Regions from separate parts of the Pseudovibrio sp. POLY-S9 genome, predicted to be linked through region 1. Evidence: riboswitches for the same ligand, from Rfam matches in the RefSeq annotation. Region 1 holds a riboswitch; the other holds the start of a gene.
The links. A riboswitch is a leader RNA that binds a small molecule or an ion and turns the genes downstream of it on or off. The one in region 1 is predicted to bind thiamine pyrophosphate.
Positions count from the first base shown of each region.

Region 2: linked by a shared signal. The riboswitch ahead of PPL9_RS06715 (ABC transporter permease) and the one ahead of thiB (thiamine ABC transporter substrate binding subunit) in region 1 are both predicted to bind thiamine pyrophosphate.

Region 1 covers NZ_LCWX01000212.1:70,500-78,209, forward strand. The annotation lists gene PPL9_RS21255 (autotransporter domain-containing protein) at 1-263, opposite strand, end outside; gene PPL9_RS21260 (Rrf2 family transcriptional regulator) at 605-1,051, opposite strand; gene PPL9_RS21265 (hypothetical protein) at 1,404-1,625, shown strand; gene PPL9_RS21270 (L-serine ammonia-lyase, iron-sulfur-dependent, subunit alpha) at 2,068-3,495, opposite strand; gene katG (catalase/peroxidase HPI) at 3,954-6,131, shown strand; TPP riboswitch at 6,248-6,354, shown strand; gene thiB (thiamine ABC transporter substrate binding subunit) at 6,388-7,368, shown strand; gene PPL9_RS21285 (ABC transporter permease subunit) at 7,344-7,710, shown strand, end outside.
Region 2 covers NZ_LCWX01000086.1:42,719-50,428, forward strand. The annotation lists gene rpoH (RNA polymerase sigma factor RpoH) at 1-176, shown strand, start outside; gene PPL9_RS06705 (CHASE2 domain-containing protein) at 438-2,501, shown strand; gene PPL9_RS06710 (ABC transporter substrate-binding protein) at 2,574-3,512, opposite strand; gene PPL9_RS06715 (ABC transporter permease) at 3,539-4,249, opposite strand; TPP riboswitch at 4,424-4,531, opposite strand; gene PPL9_RS06725 (hypothetical protein) at 4,661-6,427, opposite strand; gene PPL9_RS06730 (adenylosuccinate synthase) at 6,465-7,710, opposite strand, start outside.

The DNA of each region.
Region 1 (7,710 bases):
AATGTGCCGTTCGCGTTCACAACGCCAATCTCTACAAGTTGCCCGATGGGGACTGTGGTTCCAGCGAATACATTCAATGTTCCATCAGAACCGTTTTGGCCAATGCGTAAACCATTTGAGCCATTGATTGTGAAGGGAGGGTTGTTAATGGTACCGGTAATAACCGTCTGTGCATCTGCCCGTTCCACCTGAAGGCTGAACAGACAGGCAAACGCGAGGCCTGCAAGTGCAGTTGTTCCCAGAAGACGCTCACTATACCACATTTCAACCCTCACACATTTGCCAGTTACAGCAGTTCTGAGACAGTTGTTCAGTCGAGCACAGCCGTTACCGAAGGCTGCGCAGAGCAAAACGCAGCTTCAGTGTGAGTAATCACATTAGTAATCCGTTAAGATTTCTTCGCGCTACACAATTATGCTGTATTCGACTGAGGAGCTATGAAGTGATACGCAATACTATTCTCATGAGCTATAGATTAACTGAATCGAATATAGTCATTAATAGAGTTTTTATTTGTTAAATTAGATTTAATTGTGAACTCAATATAGGATTGGTCAAAAATACATATGAGAAGATCAATAGAGTTTCAGAAGTATTCTTCCTGCTAGCTTTCTTGTGCTACCAAAGCCGCTGGTACGGGCAAATCGATAACTGCACTCTCAATTGTCATTTCATCGAGCACGCTCAGGAAGGCGCTGGATGCTCTTTGCATCAACGGTTTGAGGCGACAAGAGGGGAGGAAGCAGCATTGGATTTCTCCACATTCGCTCTGTCGCAGGCACTCGACTACGGCAAAATCATTCTCTACCGCGCGGACAACATCTCCAACGCTGATGTCTTGTGCGAGACGGCCCAGTTTAAACCCTCCACCACGACCACGCATGGTCTCAAGAATACCGGCACGGGAGAGTTGGTTGACGAGTTTCATTACATGGCCCCGTGAGAAACCTTGCTGCAAAACGACCTGATCGATGCGCTGAAGAATGTCTGGTTGCATGGCGCATTGCATAACGAGTCGCAAAGCAAAATCGCTTGCCTGATTTAAACGCATAGTGATGCTCCAAAGATATATCGTGCGTATATCATAAAATCAGAGAGTGCTGAACACCGAAAGCGATGTGATGCTGTGCATATTTTAAGTGTATGAAATAAAACATTATTTAGTGTCAATTCAGCTCTTTCTAAGAAAAGATGCAAATAATATATGTCTTTTGTCATGTGCGATGATAAAGATATATATGAAATAGATATTATGAATCGAAAAGTTGTCACGATAGAGGGCAGGGGCTGTCTCACCAGTGTTTGGCATTGAATTAAGCTGTCAATTTCTTCCTCGGAAAGAACACTGATTGCTCTGATGTGCCACCGCCTGCTCTGAAACTTTTAAACTACGGAGACCTGTAATGTTGCCCGCCATCGTCTTGATCGCAGAAGGATTGGTTGCTCTCTGGTTCCTACTGTTTTTGACCATGATCACAAGCATCTACCTGGATGGCAGAGGATATGGCTCCGGCGTGAAACCCAAGGCAGAGCTAGCCTTCTTCAAACACATTCGTGTCTTCGTAACACTCGGCATATCAGTCGCCTGCGTTTTGACCCTGGCAGAAGCATTTGAATTGATCTGACGGAAATCGGAAGAGCCCCATGAAAATCTACGAGTACCTCCCCGCCATCTTCATCTGGGCCATAGTCCCAGCCCCCCTCTGGATCTGGCTTGGCCTGATCTGGTTTGTTTGAGAGGGGTGAGAGGAGCTCGCTCTTCACCTCAAAATCCGATCTATGAATGTCCTTCTCATCCGACTTACAGGCGAAGTGGGGAGCCTTGGGTAGGCTGGGAGGCAGGCGCTGGTGATATAGAGGGTGTCCAGCTTCTTGCTATCGAAGGTGGCACGGTTGAGCGTAGAACTGGCAGGTCAATGACGCGGATTAACGCGCCGTCCGGCAGATGGTGGTTGATGCGCTAGCTGTCTTAGGTGGCAACCTGGACAACGCTGAGATGATGAAGCTCCTAAGTAGACGGTTGAGGGGAGTATTAGCGGTTAAGGAATTGATATCTATGGATCAACCTCATCCGCACATTGCACAGGCGGTCGGTGTTGCCGCACATCCACCGCGAGCTGTACAGCGCAAGTCAGAGTGCATCTGTTTGCCTACTTTTTGTGTGCTGATGACCATCTCATCAAATGGCAAAACAGCGTCAAAACCAGAAAGGCTAGCAACCGCAGACGATTGCGCATGCGCGATCCCAGCGATATTGCGCGCATGACAGGGAATTTCCACTTCCCCACCAACTGGGTCGCAAACCAAACCAAGCGTATTCATAAGACAAAGTGATGCCGCATTAAAGGCTTGTTGTGCTGTTCCTCCAAACAGATGGACCAATCCAGCTGAGACCATCGCGGCTGAGGCACCAGTCTCCACTGAGCATCCTCCCGTTTCAGCGGCAAAACTTCCATACTCAGCAAAGACGGCTCCCACAAGTGCTGTGACTTGAAGGGCGTCGATAATCCTTTCACGATCAACACCTTGTTGTTTCAAGGAATATAGCGTGCCCGGTATGATGCCAGAACTTCCAGCTGTTGGAGCAGCGACAACCACTCCCCGATTTGCGTTTGCATCCATAACTGCGAGAGAAGCGCTAAGCGCATCCTGCAAGAATGGTGAGCCGATAATCTCCACGGGATTTGCTGCACCAACCTGCTTTGCGCTCGGTTTCAGGAACTTCATATTGGATGATTGATTGGTAAGCGCTAGGCCTGCCTGAACTGCGTCCATCATCACATCATAGCGGTCTGCAAAGGCTTTTCGCGTTTGGGTCTCAGTCAAGCCTAACCGCTTGGCTTCCAGGGACAAAGCAAGATTTGCAAGACTGTGTGCTCTGCTGGTTTGTTGGACCAAAGCCTTTGGGCTGGCAAAAAGAGGGGCCTCGTCGTGGACAGTGAATTGGACAGGTGTGCAGGACCTGACCTTCCAGCTCTGTTCTATCATGTCTTTCAACTCTGGTTGTTGAGGTGATAGTGGCGAACTGGATTTGATCTCAATAAGTTGGTGGCTATTCTTTGAACCTGCACAGACACGAGCTTGTACCTTTGCATTTGAGAGAAGCTGCTGAAGAGGTGAATTGTCTCCACATTCCAGCAGAAGTATAAAATCGCTCCCAGTCACATCAATTGCGAAAGAGTTAAAGCTATCGAGCTTGAACATCCCGCCGCCTATTGAAAGGGCTTTGAAGTGATCTTCCCGAAGTGCGCCTTCGCTGTCTTCAACCGTGACTGCAATTTCCACTCGGTTTGGATGATCGTTGGTGTCTAAATTTCTAATGTTGATCTCTAGCGTAAATGGCTTACCGTTCATCAGATCAGATAGAGCTTGTCGATACTTAGGTGAGGTGACCTCTTCTCCCATCAAGCCTGCAGCAAAGCCTTCGTCACTGCCTTGGTTGGAATAGACTTGGGCAAACGAGCCCTCTGGATCGAACGCAATTTCAACCTTCACAAATTTATCACCATCACAAAGGGAAAGTTGGCGGACAGTCTTTCCTATGCAGTATGGCGCTGCAGAGTGAGAGCTCGAGGGTCCTCTCATCACCGGACCAATTATAGAATTGAGAAGACTGATAGTGCTCATGCAAATTTCTCCGCGAAAATCTATGTGATATTTTACACGGATTGTTGCTGCATTGAAGGGCAGAACTGATGCTCTCCTCACCTCGCGAAAAGCATCTTCGTGTGTGATGAGGAGAGCTCAGAGGAGCAATCGAAGCACCTTCGTTGACCTTCAAATTTATACGATAAGAAAAACTTATCGATATGCGTAGAAGATGCAATTTCACTTAATGTGCTTTGCGCCCTATATTCAGTCTAGAATTTGCTGGATGCATCGTTTCGTCTCACCGCTTAAGGTAAACGCTACGTCAAAACCAGCAAGAGCCAAATTAGATAGTGGAGACAGCAATGCACGGTAACGATGTCAAGACAGCCGGTGTTTGTCCGGTGGTACATGGCGCGAATACATCGATGGATAAGCCGGTTACCCGATGGTGGCCTGATGCTTTGAATCTCGACATCCTCCATCAACATGGTGCGCGTACTAACCCGATGGACCCAGGCTTCAACTATCATGATGCTGTTAAATCACTCGACTTCGAAGCGGTGAAGGCAGACGTTCATGCGCTCATGACCGACAGTCAAGACTGGTGGCCAGCGGATTGGGGCCATTATGGTGGCCTTATGATCCGCCTTTCGTGGCACACAGCCGGCTCTTATCGTCTTGCAGATGGTCGCGGTGGCGGCGGTTCCGGCAACATTCGCTTCGCTCCGCTCAACTCCTGGCCTGATAACGCAAGCCTTGATAAAGCTCGCCGTTTGCTTTGGCCTATCAAGAAAAAGTACGGCAACGCTCTCTCCTGGGCTGATCTGATTATTCTCGCAGGTACTATTGCCTATGACTCTATGGGTCTGAAAACCTTTGGTTTCGGGTTTGGCCGTGAGGATATCTGGGGTCCGGAGATCGACACCTATTGGGGATCTGAAAAAGAATGGCTTGCGCGCAGTGAAGAGCGCTATGACGATCTGGATGACCCTTCAACGCTCGAAAATCCGCTTGCAGCAACCCATATGGGTTTGATCTACGTGAACCCTGAAGGCGTGAATGGCGTTCCCGGTCCGCAAAAAACAGCTGATCAGATCCGCGAAACCTTTGCTCGTATGGCAATGAATGACGAGGAAACTGCTGCGCTGACTTGTGGTGGTCACACCGTTGGTAAAACCCATGGACGCGGTGCCGTCGATAACATCGGTGTCGCACCGGAAGCCGCCGGTCTTGAAGAGCAAGGCTTTGGCTGGTCTAACCCCGGACAGGATGGCAAGGCAACGAATGCCTTTACTTCTGGCATCGAGGGTGCGTGGACCACACACCCAACTACGTTCGATATGGGCTTTTTCGATATGCTGTTCGGCCATGAATGGGAGCAGGTAAAATCTCCTGCCGGCGCATGGCAATGGGAACCTGTTTCCATCAAGGAAGAAGACAAACCTGTTGATCCAACAGACCCGTCTGTTCGTCACAATCCAATCATGACGGATGCGGACATGGCGATGAAGGTTGACCCGATCTACAACGAATACTGCCAGAAGTTCATTGCAGATCCTGAGTACTTCAGAGATACGTTTGCTCGTGCATGGTTCAAGCTGACCCACCGCGACATGGGACCAAGAGCCAATTATCTTGGCCCGGATGTGCCGAAAGAAGACCTTATCTGGCAGGATCCTGTTCCGGCAGGCAACACCAACTATGATGTTGCTGCGGTGAAAGCAAAAATTGCGGCAAGTGGTTTGAGCAATGAAGATCTGATCAAAACCGCCTGGGACAGCGCACGAACTTATCGCGGTTCTGATATGCGCGGTGGTGCCAACGGTGCTCGTATCCGCCTTGCTCCCCAAAAGGATTGGGTTGGCAATGAGCCAGACCGGCTTGCCAAAGTTCTGGCTGTGCTTGAACCAATCGCAGCACAGGCAGGAGCCTCAGTCGCAGATGTGATCGTGCTGGCAGGCAACGTTGGTGTAGAAAATGCCATCAAGGCAGCTGGTTTCAACGTGGAAGTTCCATTTGCTTCTGGTCGCGGTGATGCAACAGATGCGATGACTGATGCGACATCCTTCTCTGTATTGGAGCCTATTTCTGATGGCTTCCGTAACTGGCAGAAGCAAGAGTACGCTGTTAGCCCGGAAGAGATGATGCTGGATCGTGCTCAGCTCCTCCGCCTGACTGGCTGGGAAATGACTGCACTTGTTGGTGGCCTGCGCGTTCTTGGTGCCAATTATGGCGGTTCAAAGCATGGTGTCTTCACGGACCGCGAAGGTCAGCTGACAACGGACTTCTTCGTCAACCTGACCGATATGGACAACAGCTGGCATCCACTCAAAGATGGCACCTATGAAATCCGTGACCGCAAATCTGGCAAGCCTAAGTGGACTGCAACCAGTGCAGACCTTGTGTTTGGCTCCAACTCAATCCTGCGCGCTTATGCTGAAGTGTATGCTCAGGATGACAACCACGAAAAGTTCGTCCGCGATTTCGTGGCAACATGGACCAAGGTCATGAACGCCGACCGCTTCGACCTGGCTGCCTAATAAATGCGACCAGCCCGGGCAGGAAATTGCCCGGGCTTTTTATTGCAACTCCCTACAGGTGCTCTCCAGACGCTGGCTATATCCGGTTGCGCTTCTGTGTTTTTCCGGTTAAGAACCGCTTAACCTCGGGGTGCGCGCTTTTGTCGTGCTGAGATGCTTTAGTGGCGAACCCGTTGAACCTGAACCGGCTAGAACCGGCGGAGGGAAGGGTACCGGTTTCATCCATCCTTGCCCTCTCGCCGCAATGGAGGATGACTTGAAACATCTGTTAATTGCTGCGGGATTACTCACTGCAACATCAGCGATGGCTGCTGAGAAGCCTCAACTGACAGTTTACACATACGACAGCTTCGTTTCTGACTGGGGCCCAGGCCCAAAAGTGGAAGAAGCGTTTGAGGCTGTATGTGAATGTGACCTAAAACTTGTTGGCGTCGAAGATGGCGCAGCACTGCTTTCCCGCATTCGTCTTGAAGGTAAGAACTCGGATGCCGATGTGGTGCTGGGTCTGGACACCAATCTGGTAGAGACTGCCAAGAAAACTGGCCTGTTTGCACCACACACTGTTGAGGCCCAATACACACTGCCAGTGGAGTGGGCTGACGAAACCTTTGTGCCGTACGACTGGGGCTACTTTGCCTTCGTACACAAGGCTGGCGAAACCGTACCAACCAACTTCCGCGAGCTTGCGAAGAGTGATGCCAAGATCCTTATTCAGGATCCACGCTCCTCTACGCCCGGCCTCGGGCTGCTGCTTTGGGTGAAAGCGGCTTACGGAGACGAAGCTGCTGATGTGTGGGCGGATCTTTCCGATAACATCGTGACGGTTACAAAAGGCTGGTCTGAAGCCTACGGTCTTTTCCTTGATGGGGAAGCGGAGATGGTGCTCAGTTACACCACGTCTCCGGCTTACCACCTGATTGCCGAGGAAGATAACAGCAAAACCACTGCTACGTTTGAAGAAGGCCATTACATGCAGGTTGAAGTAGCGGCAAAGCTTGCCGGAACTGATCAGCCTGAGCTGGCAGACAAGTTCCTGAACTTCATGGTTTCAGACGCTTTCCAGACAATCATTCCAACAACCAACTGGATGTATCCAGCTGTGACACCAAAAGGTGGTTTACCTGCTGGCTTTGACACTCTGCAGGTGCCTGAAAAAGCTTTGTTCTTTAAGCCTGAAGAAGCTGCTGCTGCAAGACGTGAGGCTCTGCCGGAATGGCTAGAAGCGCTCAGCCAGTAAGTTCGCTTCCCGGTGTTGCCGCGGCATTTCTTGTCGCGGCACTCATACTTGGCACGTTGGCCGCGGTTGCTCTGCGAACCGAAGCGGGTCACGGCTTTTCCTCTTCCGATTGGGCTGCTCTCAAGTTTACGCTCACGCAGGCTGTGCTTTCTGCCGTGATCAGTGTTGCACTGGCTGTGCCGGTTGCGCGCGCCCTGGCGCGACGGCGGTTTCCGGGCCGCAGTTTGCTTATTGCCCTGCTTGGTGCCCCCTTCATTCTTCCAGTTATTGTCGCCATTCTTGGGTTACTGCAAGTGTTTGGCCGTGCGGGCTGGATATCTGATGTGCTTGTCTATTTCGGTG
Region 2 (7,710 bases), on a different contig from region 1:
GCATTTTTGAAGCTCGTCGACTTTCTGAAAGCCCGATCACTCTGGAAGAACTCTCGACCGAGTTTGGCGTAAGCCGCGAGCGTGTACGCCAGATTGAAGTGCGTGCTTTTGAGAAGGTTCAAAAGGCCGTTCAGGAAAGCGCCATGGCAATGGCAGGTCATGAGGCAGGTGCATAAAGTGTGCTCCCCTCACGGGGCTACCGATTTCTCAGGTAAGGCTAAAACTTAAAGCAACTCGCTCAGTCAACACGACAGCAAAGTGCTTTAAGATGTCCAGCTGCATAAAAGTTGAGTTGAATTAACTTAAAATACAAATCAACTGTAGGAACACCCTTTTAAATAAACAGCTAAGCTTGTCGTCCCCTCAGAGCTTTCCTAAGGTTAATGATGAGGGGAATTTATGTGAGTTGGATCACTTCCCCTTTTGGGGGGAATTACATGTTCGGCTCTAGCTGGCTGTCACAAACCAACCGTGCACTTGCAGCGGTTGTATCCTGTCTATTCATTGCAATAGCAGTACTGGTCCGCACCCTATACCCGCAGGTACTGGATAACGTCGGATATCTCAGCCAAAACGCGCTGCAATTGGCATGGCCAAACACAACTTCTACGCCGCCAGTTTACACGATCCATCTTACACCAGAATCAAACCAGCAAACGCAGGAGCCGATATATCAGCGTCTGGAGCTTGCACAAATCCTTCAAAAACTGGGGGAGTATAATCCCAAGCTTCTGATTATAGATGCAGACTTCAGAAAAGCCGATCCGACCTCCCCCACCTTAAGAAGCAGAACCTACGACGATCTGCAGCCCTCATTGCGGGCAATTTATCCAAATCACGACCTGCTCTTACAAACCATCATCTCCCATTACCCAGTCCTGCTCAGCAGACCGTTGAGCGAGGCCGTAGCTGAAAAACCTCCTCTTTCCAACTACATAAGGTTCTCGCAGGCTACAGGGTATCAAAGCGACACCCAATACGCACACGGTTCAAATGCGCTGCTCTATCCACTTCAATTCCAAAGCAACACAGCGCAGTTGCCATCTCTCGCATTAACGGCATGGAGCCTGTCCAATCAGACAAACACCCAACCGTTCCAGGCCATGCAAGCAGAAGATAGCTATCAGCTGAAAAGCACTGATATCCAAATTCCTGTCACTGAAGAGACGGAAATGCTGGTGTTCAAAACAAGCAATGCCAGCAATTTCGTCCTTGCGGCGAGCGATGTCTTAAAGAAGAGAGTATCCTCCAAACTCTGGCCTCCAGCTTCTGGGAGTCAGTTCGTCATAGGCACTCAGGACAGAGGTTCAGAACGACATGCACAGGCACTGCAAACACTTCAGTCTGGCAACTTCCTCAATATCCCTACATGGGTGCAATACGCTGAAATACTGGCATTAATCGGATTTGGTATCGCCGTTGCGATCATATCCGCCACGCAAGGTTTCTGGTTAAGTCTGTCACTTACAGGCGTCGCTGTCTTGGTCATCAACGGAGTTGCATTCCACCAATTCGCTCTGCAAAACACCGTCCTTGAGCCATTCTTCCCATCCTTCGTTGTCCTGCTGATATTCGCTTTCTCCTGCACAATCCGGCGTGTGACATTCAAGAGTCACAGAAACCAAACAACTGAACGATTTGCAGGAATTCTTTCTCCCAAACAAATGCAAAAGGTACTGGCGAAGTCAGAGCAACTCCCTCTGGAGGGTCAGCAACGTGAAATCACGAGCCTCTCGACACGTTTGAGGCACTTTCACCGGTATTATGAGGGTTTGTCTCCTCAGGATCTCGCAGGCTTCTCCAACGGCTTCCAAACAGCTCATCTCGATGAAGTGCATATCCACGATGGTACACTGAACACGCTGAGCACATCCGGCCTGAATGCTTACTGGAACGCACCACTCGATGATCCATTCCATGCTGCCCATGCCTGCCGAGCAGCGATTGAAATGCAGAAGCAAATGAAGCGCTTCAATCTCAAGGACCGGCTCAATTTCAACCAGAAAAATATGAAGGATCACGCGGTCACAATCGATATCGGCATCTCAACCGGACTGGCAACACTTGGCGAAACAGGTACACGGATTCATTTCAGGTACGCCCCACTCGGCAAATGCGTTGATTTAGCAGAAGATTTGGCTCGACATTGCAAAGATGCCGGTCACAGCGTTCTTATGTGCGAAACCACACGCGGTCAGATGCCTGAACTGGCGGCATTGGAGACAATCCCAGTCAAAACCAGTCGTTACCAGATGCGTTCGTTTGCGTTGCTAGGTGATCCGTCGCTCGCCTTCTCAGAAAACTTCCTCAAGCTCAAGAACGTCCACTGCAACATGGTCTTCGCGCTGTTTGAAGAGAATGACAAGAAGAAAGCCCTAACACTGGTAGATGAATGCAAATCACTCTCTGAGGGCGAGTACGACACTATCTATGCTGCTTTTGAGAAATACATCCTCAGCGATCTGGCTCAACACGAAGCGGTCAAGGATGCAGCGCAATAACGGCATTTAGCCTACAAATAAAAAGAGCCCCCGAAACTCGGAGGCTCAAATTTTAGTTTAGACCTATACCGGTTAGCGCAGTTCAACCGCGTAGGTTTCAACTGGAGGCGCTGTTTTAATGAGTCCCTGCTCAATCAGAAAGTTTGCAAACCGTTCATAGCGACCATTGTCCAAAGCAGCTGGGCGGCTGGCAAAACGCGGCAGAGTATCCGCCCAGGCACGCTTGTTCAGCTCATCATCCAGATCTGGATAGACCTCAAGGAAGCTCTTCCAGGAGTCCTGCGGATTATTAAGCAGATAAACGGTAGCCGCCTCAATCGCATTAATGAACTTCTTCAAACGCGGATCATCCAGCTTGTCTTTGTGAGCCACATAAATCAGTTCATCATAGACTGGCACACCGTTCTCTTCAGGATAAAACGCACGGCCTTTCGCACCTTCAATCTCCATCTGGTTCAGCTCGAAGTTACGGTAACCACCAATCACCGCATCAACCTGCCCAGCCATCAGAGATGGTGAGAGCGAAAAGTTTACGTTGATCAGCTCCACATCGTCAGAACTTAGACCTGCATTGGAAAGCATCTTCCCAAGCATGGCGTTCTCAAACCCGGATGTGGAATAACCAATACGTTTGCCTTTCAGGTCTGCAATCTCTTTGATCGGTCCATCTTCCAACACAATCAGTGTGTTCAAAGGCGTAGAGACCAACGTCCCGATCCGCATCAGCGGCATGCCCTCATCAATTTGCGGGTGCAACGTCTGCTGATAGGAGACTGCAATGTCACCCTGCCCTGCTGCAACAAGCTTTGGTGGCATGGAAGGATCAGCAGGCTCAATCAGCTCAACTTCAAGGCCCTCTTTTTCAAAGAAACCCCGCGCCTTGGCAACCACGATTGGTGCATGGTCTGGATTCGCAAACCAATCCAGCAACACAGTCAACTTGTCCGCTGCTTGCACTTGAAGCGTGCTCGCAAGCATTGCCGCACCAAACAGAATACCTAGTTTTTTCATAAGGTTACGTCCTCATACTCTGAGACCTAGATCTCTTTCTGCCAATAGATCATCCGAGAAGTGGCGAACTCAACAACTGCCCTCAGGCTCAACACCATCACCGCAAGCAAAATCAACGCCGCAAACATCGTCGCTGTTTGCATGCGTGCATTGGACTGCAACATGATGAAAGCCAGCCCCCCTTTTGCACCAACCCACTCTCCAACCACCGCCCCAATAGGAGCGAACACCGCTGCAATGCGCATACCAGAAGCCAGAGATGGCAAGGCGGCTGGAATGCGAATGTAGCGAAGTATTTGCCAGCGGTTCAGACCGTGCAGCTTGCCAAGGTCGAGCAGTGATTGATCAGTCCTGCGCAAACCATCGAAGAAGGTCGAGGTCACAGAAAAGAAGATCACAATCACGGCCATCACAACCTTGGAGGCGAGCCCAAAGCCGAACCACAGCACCAGAAGCGGTGCAATTGCAAACACAGGAAGAGATTGGGTTGCTGCAATCGGAGGCAGCAGAAACAGGCGTATCCGAGGAGACACTGCCAGCAATACAGCCAGCGAAGCTCCAGCACTCACGCCAAAGAGAAAGCCGAGAACAGTCTCCCAAGCGGTAATGCCTGCATGATGCAGCAGGAAAACACCTTGATTGAGAAAAGCGGAAAAAACCGCCGCCGGACCTGGCAAGAGAAACGGAGGAAACTCTCCAATCTGAACCACACTTTCCCAAATGGCGATAAAAAGCAAAATCCCGAAAAGACTTCGGAGAATTCGTTTCAAAGCTCGCTTCAGCATGTAGACTCCCAACAATGGTATTGGGCATCACAAACAGGCGGAAGAACGGAGCTACATCAGCTCTCTGGGATGTTTTCAGCACAGGATCTCCCGTTACAGCAAAATGCAAACATGGAGATCCGGGAAGAATGGCTCAGGTCCCGTCCCTTCGCCGGCATTACCCGGATCAGGTTCAAAGGGTTTAGCTCATCGCAATCTCAGCTTTTCGAAAGAAAAGCACCCCTCGGAATAGCAAGGAACATGCGCGTTTCTGCTGAAGGATGCAAGCAGATTTTGCTCTGACGGACGACAGCATAATGAAAAAGGCCTCAGCTCTGAGAGAGCCAAGGCCTTTGAAATCTAATCTAAATATCTGAAACTAGATTACTTCCAGCTCTTGATTGCCTGTGCGATAACTTTGTTGCCGGTTGTACCTTTTTCAAAGGTCAACATTGCACGGCGACCACTGTTGTACAGCAGTGGAACATCAATCCACTCACGCTCAGCAAGACGCTTCAGGTTCTTCGCTTTTTCTTCATCACTGTCAGACAGCGCAATCCAGAAGAGAGTGTCAGAAACCTTCACGGCAGCACCATCAAGCGGGTCACCAGCTTCAGACTCTGTCTTCTTCAGGATCAGGCCAGGCACCTTCTCAACACCTTTGCCATCAAACCCTTCTGGGAAGATGAAGTTCAGCTCAAGCAGATGGCTGGCTGGCAAAGATTGATCGCTATTCGGCTTCAACGTCATCTCAACAGAGAAGTTACGAGATGGCAGCGTAGCAACAGCCTTGATGACAGAATCGCCGTTAGCTTCATCCAGTGACCAAACAACGTTCCCGCGTGATGCAGAACCTGCTGCGCCTGGCGTCAAAGCCTCTTCGTAAAGTATGCTCTGTTGTGCAACAGGAGAAACCGCAGCTTCCGTTCCAATGGTTTCAGCTGGCGGAACAGAATTGGTCTCAACTGCAGTACTTTGCTGTGCAGGCTCCGTCACCGGCAAAACCTGCTCAGAAGATGTGTCTTCTGCCGGTGCTGCTGGAGATTCAACCACACGCACGACTGGAGGCTCAGCTGTTGTCTCGGTTGGCGCAGCGCTGGATGAATTCCGGGTAATCCGGGTCGTCTGCACCCGCGTCGCATCCGGAGAAACCTTTGCCCCTTCATCAGATGGCAACAAGCGGTCAGTGTTCTTCTTTGGCGTGCGTTCCGGCTGAACCCGAAGCGGCTCATCTTCATTCGAAGGTGCGCTCTCTGGCGCAACAGTCTCACCGGTTTCAACTGGAAGAACCAAAGAGAGAATAACATCGCGCAGACTATAGACACCTGCGGTAACGCCCAAGATTATCAGTATGACCACAATTATACCGACAATACCCGATGTATTGGAAGGCTTCAGCCCTTCTTCCTGCTCAATCGCATCGCCAACACGCTGCGCTACGGCTGGCTTGCGGGAGGAAGCAGGTTTACGGCTTGTCTTTGGCTTAACCTTGGCAGGCTCATCGATCTCAGGACGCGACTTACCTTTTGTTTCCAGCTTGGTTCGGCGTGCCTCACCCGGCACCCAAGAGCGCTCTTCTGCGCTCGTCTCGACAGCACCTTTGGTTGGCAGAGACGCAGCAGGTTCACCCGTCTCTTTGTCATCCATGGAGCCAAGGTCAGGCTCTTTGCGCTCGCTGGAAGCTTCAGGCAGCTGATCACGCGCCATCTGATTGGCCTGATGAGCGGCGTTGCCGAGATCCTGCGCGGCACGAACCGCCTCTTTAAACACGTCTGCTTTAGCAGCAGGTGCTTTTGGCTCATCGCGCGCTGGAGTATCGGCCTTTGCACCTGCCTTAGGCATATCGCCAGCAGGCGGTGATGCAGCAGAGATTTCTGGAGCTGCAGGTTTTGGAGCACTTGGAGCTGGGGTGGTTTTAGACCGCCCCAACCCGAGAGACTCACGAGCAGCTTCCGCTTCGACCTTACGAATGGCCTCTTCAAGCTTCAGCTGCTCCTCAGTGATCTGGGAGGGAGACAGAGGTGGGTCGTAACTTTTAAGTTGCTTTACAATTGCATTCCGCGCGCGTTGATAAACTGCCCGCCGTGCAGAACCTGTGTTCTCTTGTAAACCAGCTACCGCTTTTTTTAGAACGGAATTGTAGTCCGCCATTTAACTGCCCATTGCCCCCAGAGCTTCATTTCAAGACTTAATCCTGGAATGGATTCTGAACCAGGATTGTGTCATCACGTTCAGGGCTTGTTGATAACAGAGCAACCGGAGCACCAATCAGCTCTTCAACATGCCGAACGTATTTCACAGCTTGTGCTGGCAATTCTGCCCAAGTCCGTGCGCCTTTGGTCGTTTCCTTCCAACCAGGCAGGGTCTCATAAATAGGAACAACCCGCGCCTGAGCACCTTGAGATGCCGGAAGGTAATCGATTCGCTCACCATCTAGCTCATAACCAACACAAATCTTAATTTCATCCAGTCCGTCCAAAACGTCAAGCTTTGTCAATGCAATCCCATTGATTCCGCTGGTGCAAACGGTTTGACGGACAATCACTGCATCAAACCAGCCACACCGACGACGACGACCAGTGTTCGTTCCAAACTCGTGCCCGCGGGTACCAAGGAACTCACCAACTTCATTCTGCTGTTCGGTTGGGAACGGACCTTCACCTACACGAGTGGTGTAAGCTTTGGTAATACCCAGAACGTAATCGATGGAGTTTGGACCCAGACCACTACCAGCAGCAGCCTGACCTGCAACTGTATTGGAGGAGGTTACAAACGGATAAGTGCCGTGGTCGTTGTCCAGCAGCGCGCCCTGCGCACCTTCAAACAACAAACGCTTACCTTCACGACGTGCTTTATCCAGCATGTACCAGGCTTTATCCATGTACGGCAGGATCTTATCAGCTACGTCTTCCAGCTCTTTGTAGATGGTCTCAGCAGAGATCTCATCGCGACCCAGACCGCGCAGAATAGCGTTGTGGTGGGTCAGCAGACGATCAATTTTGGCTGGCAGCGTGCTCATGTTTGCCAGGTCCATCACACGAATTGCACGACGACCGACTTTATCTTCATAAGCAGGGCCGATACCGCGTTTGGTGGTACCGATTTTGGTGCCTGCCGGGCTTGCATCTTCACGCAAAGCATCAAGCTCGCGGTGCAGGCTCAAAATAAGAGTAGCATTGTCAGCAACACGCAGGATTTCCGGGGAGATCTTAACGCCCTGCTCTTCAAGACGTGCAATCTCAGCCACCAGTGCATGAGGGTCAATCACAACGCCATTGCCAATGACAGAGAGTTTCCCACGAACAACACCAGATGGCAGCAGTGCCAGCTTGTAGCTCGTTCCGTCAATTACAAGCGTATGACCTGCATTGTGTCCGCCTTGGAAGCGTACAACGATGTCGGCTTGCTCTGAGAGCCAATCGACAAGTTTACCC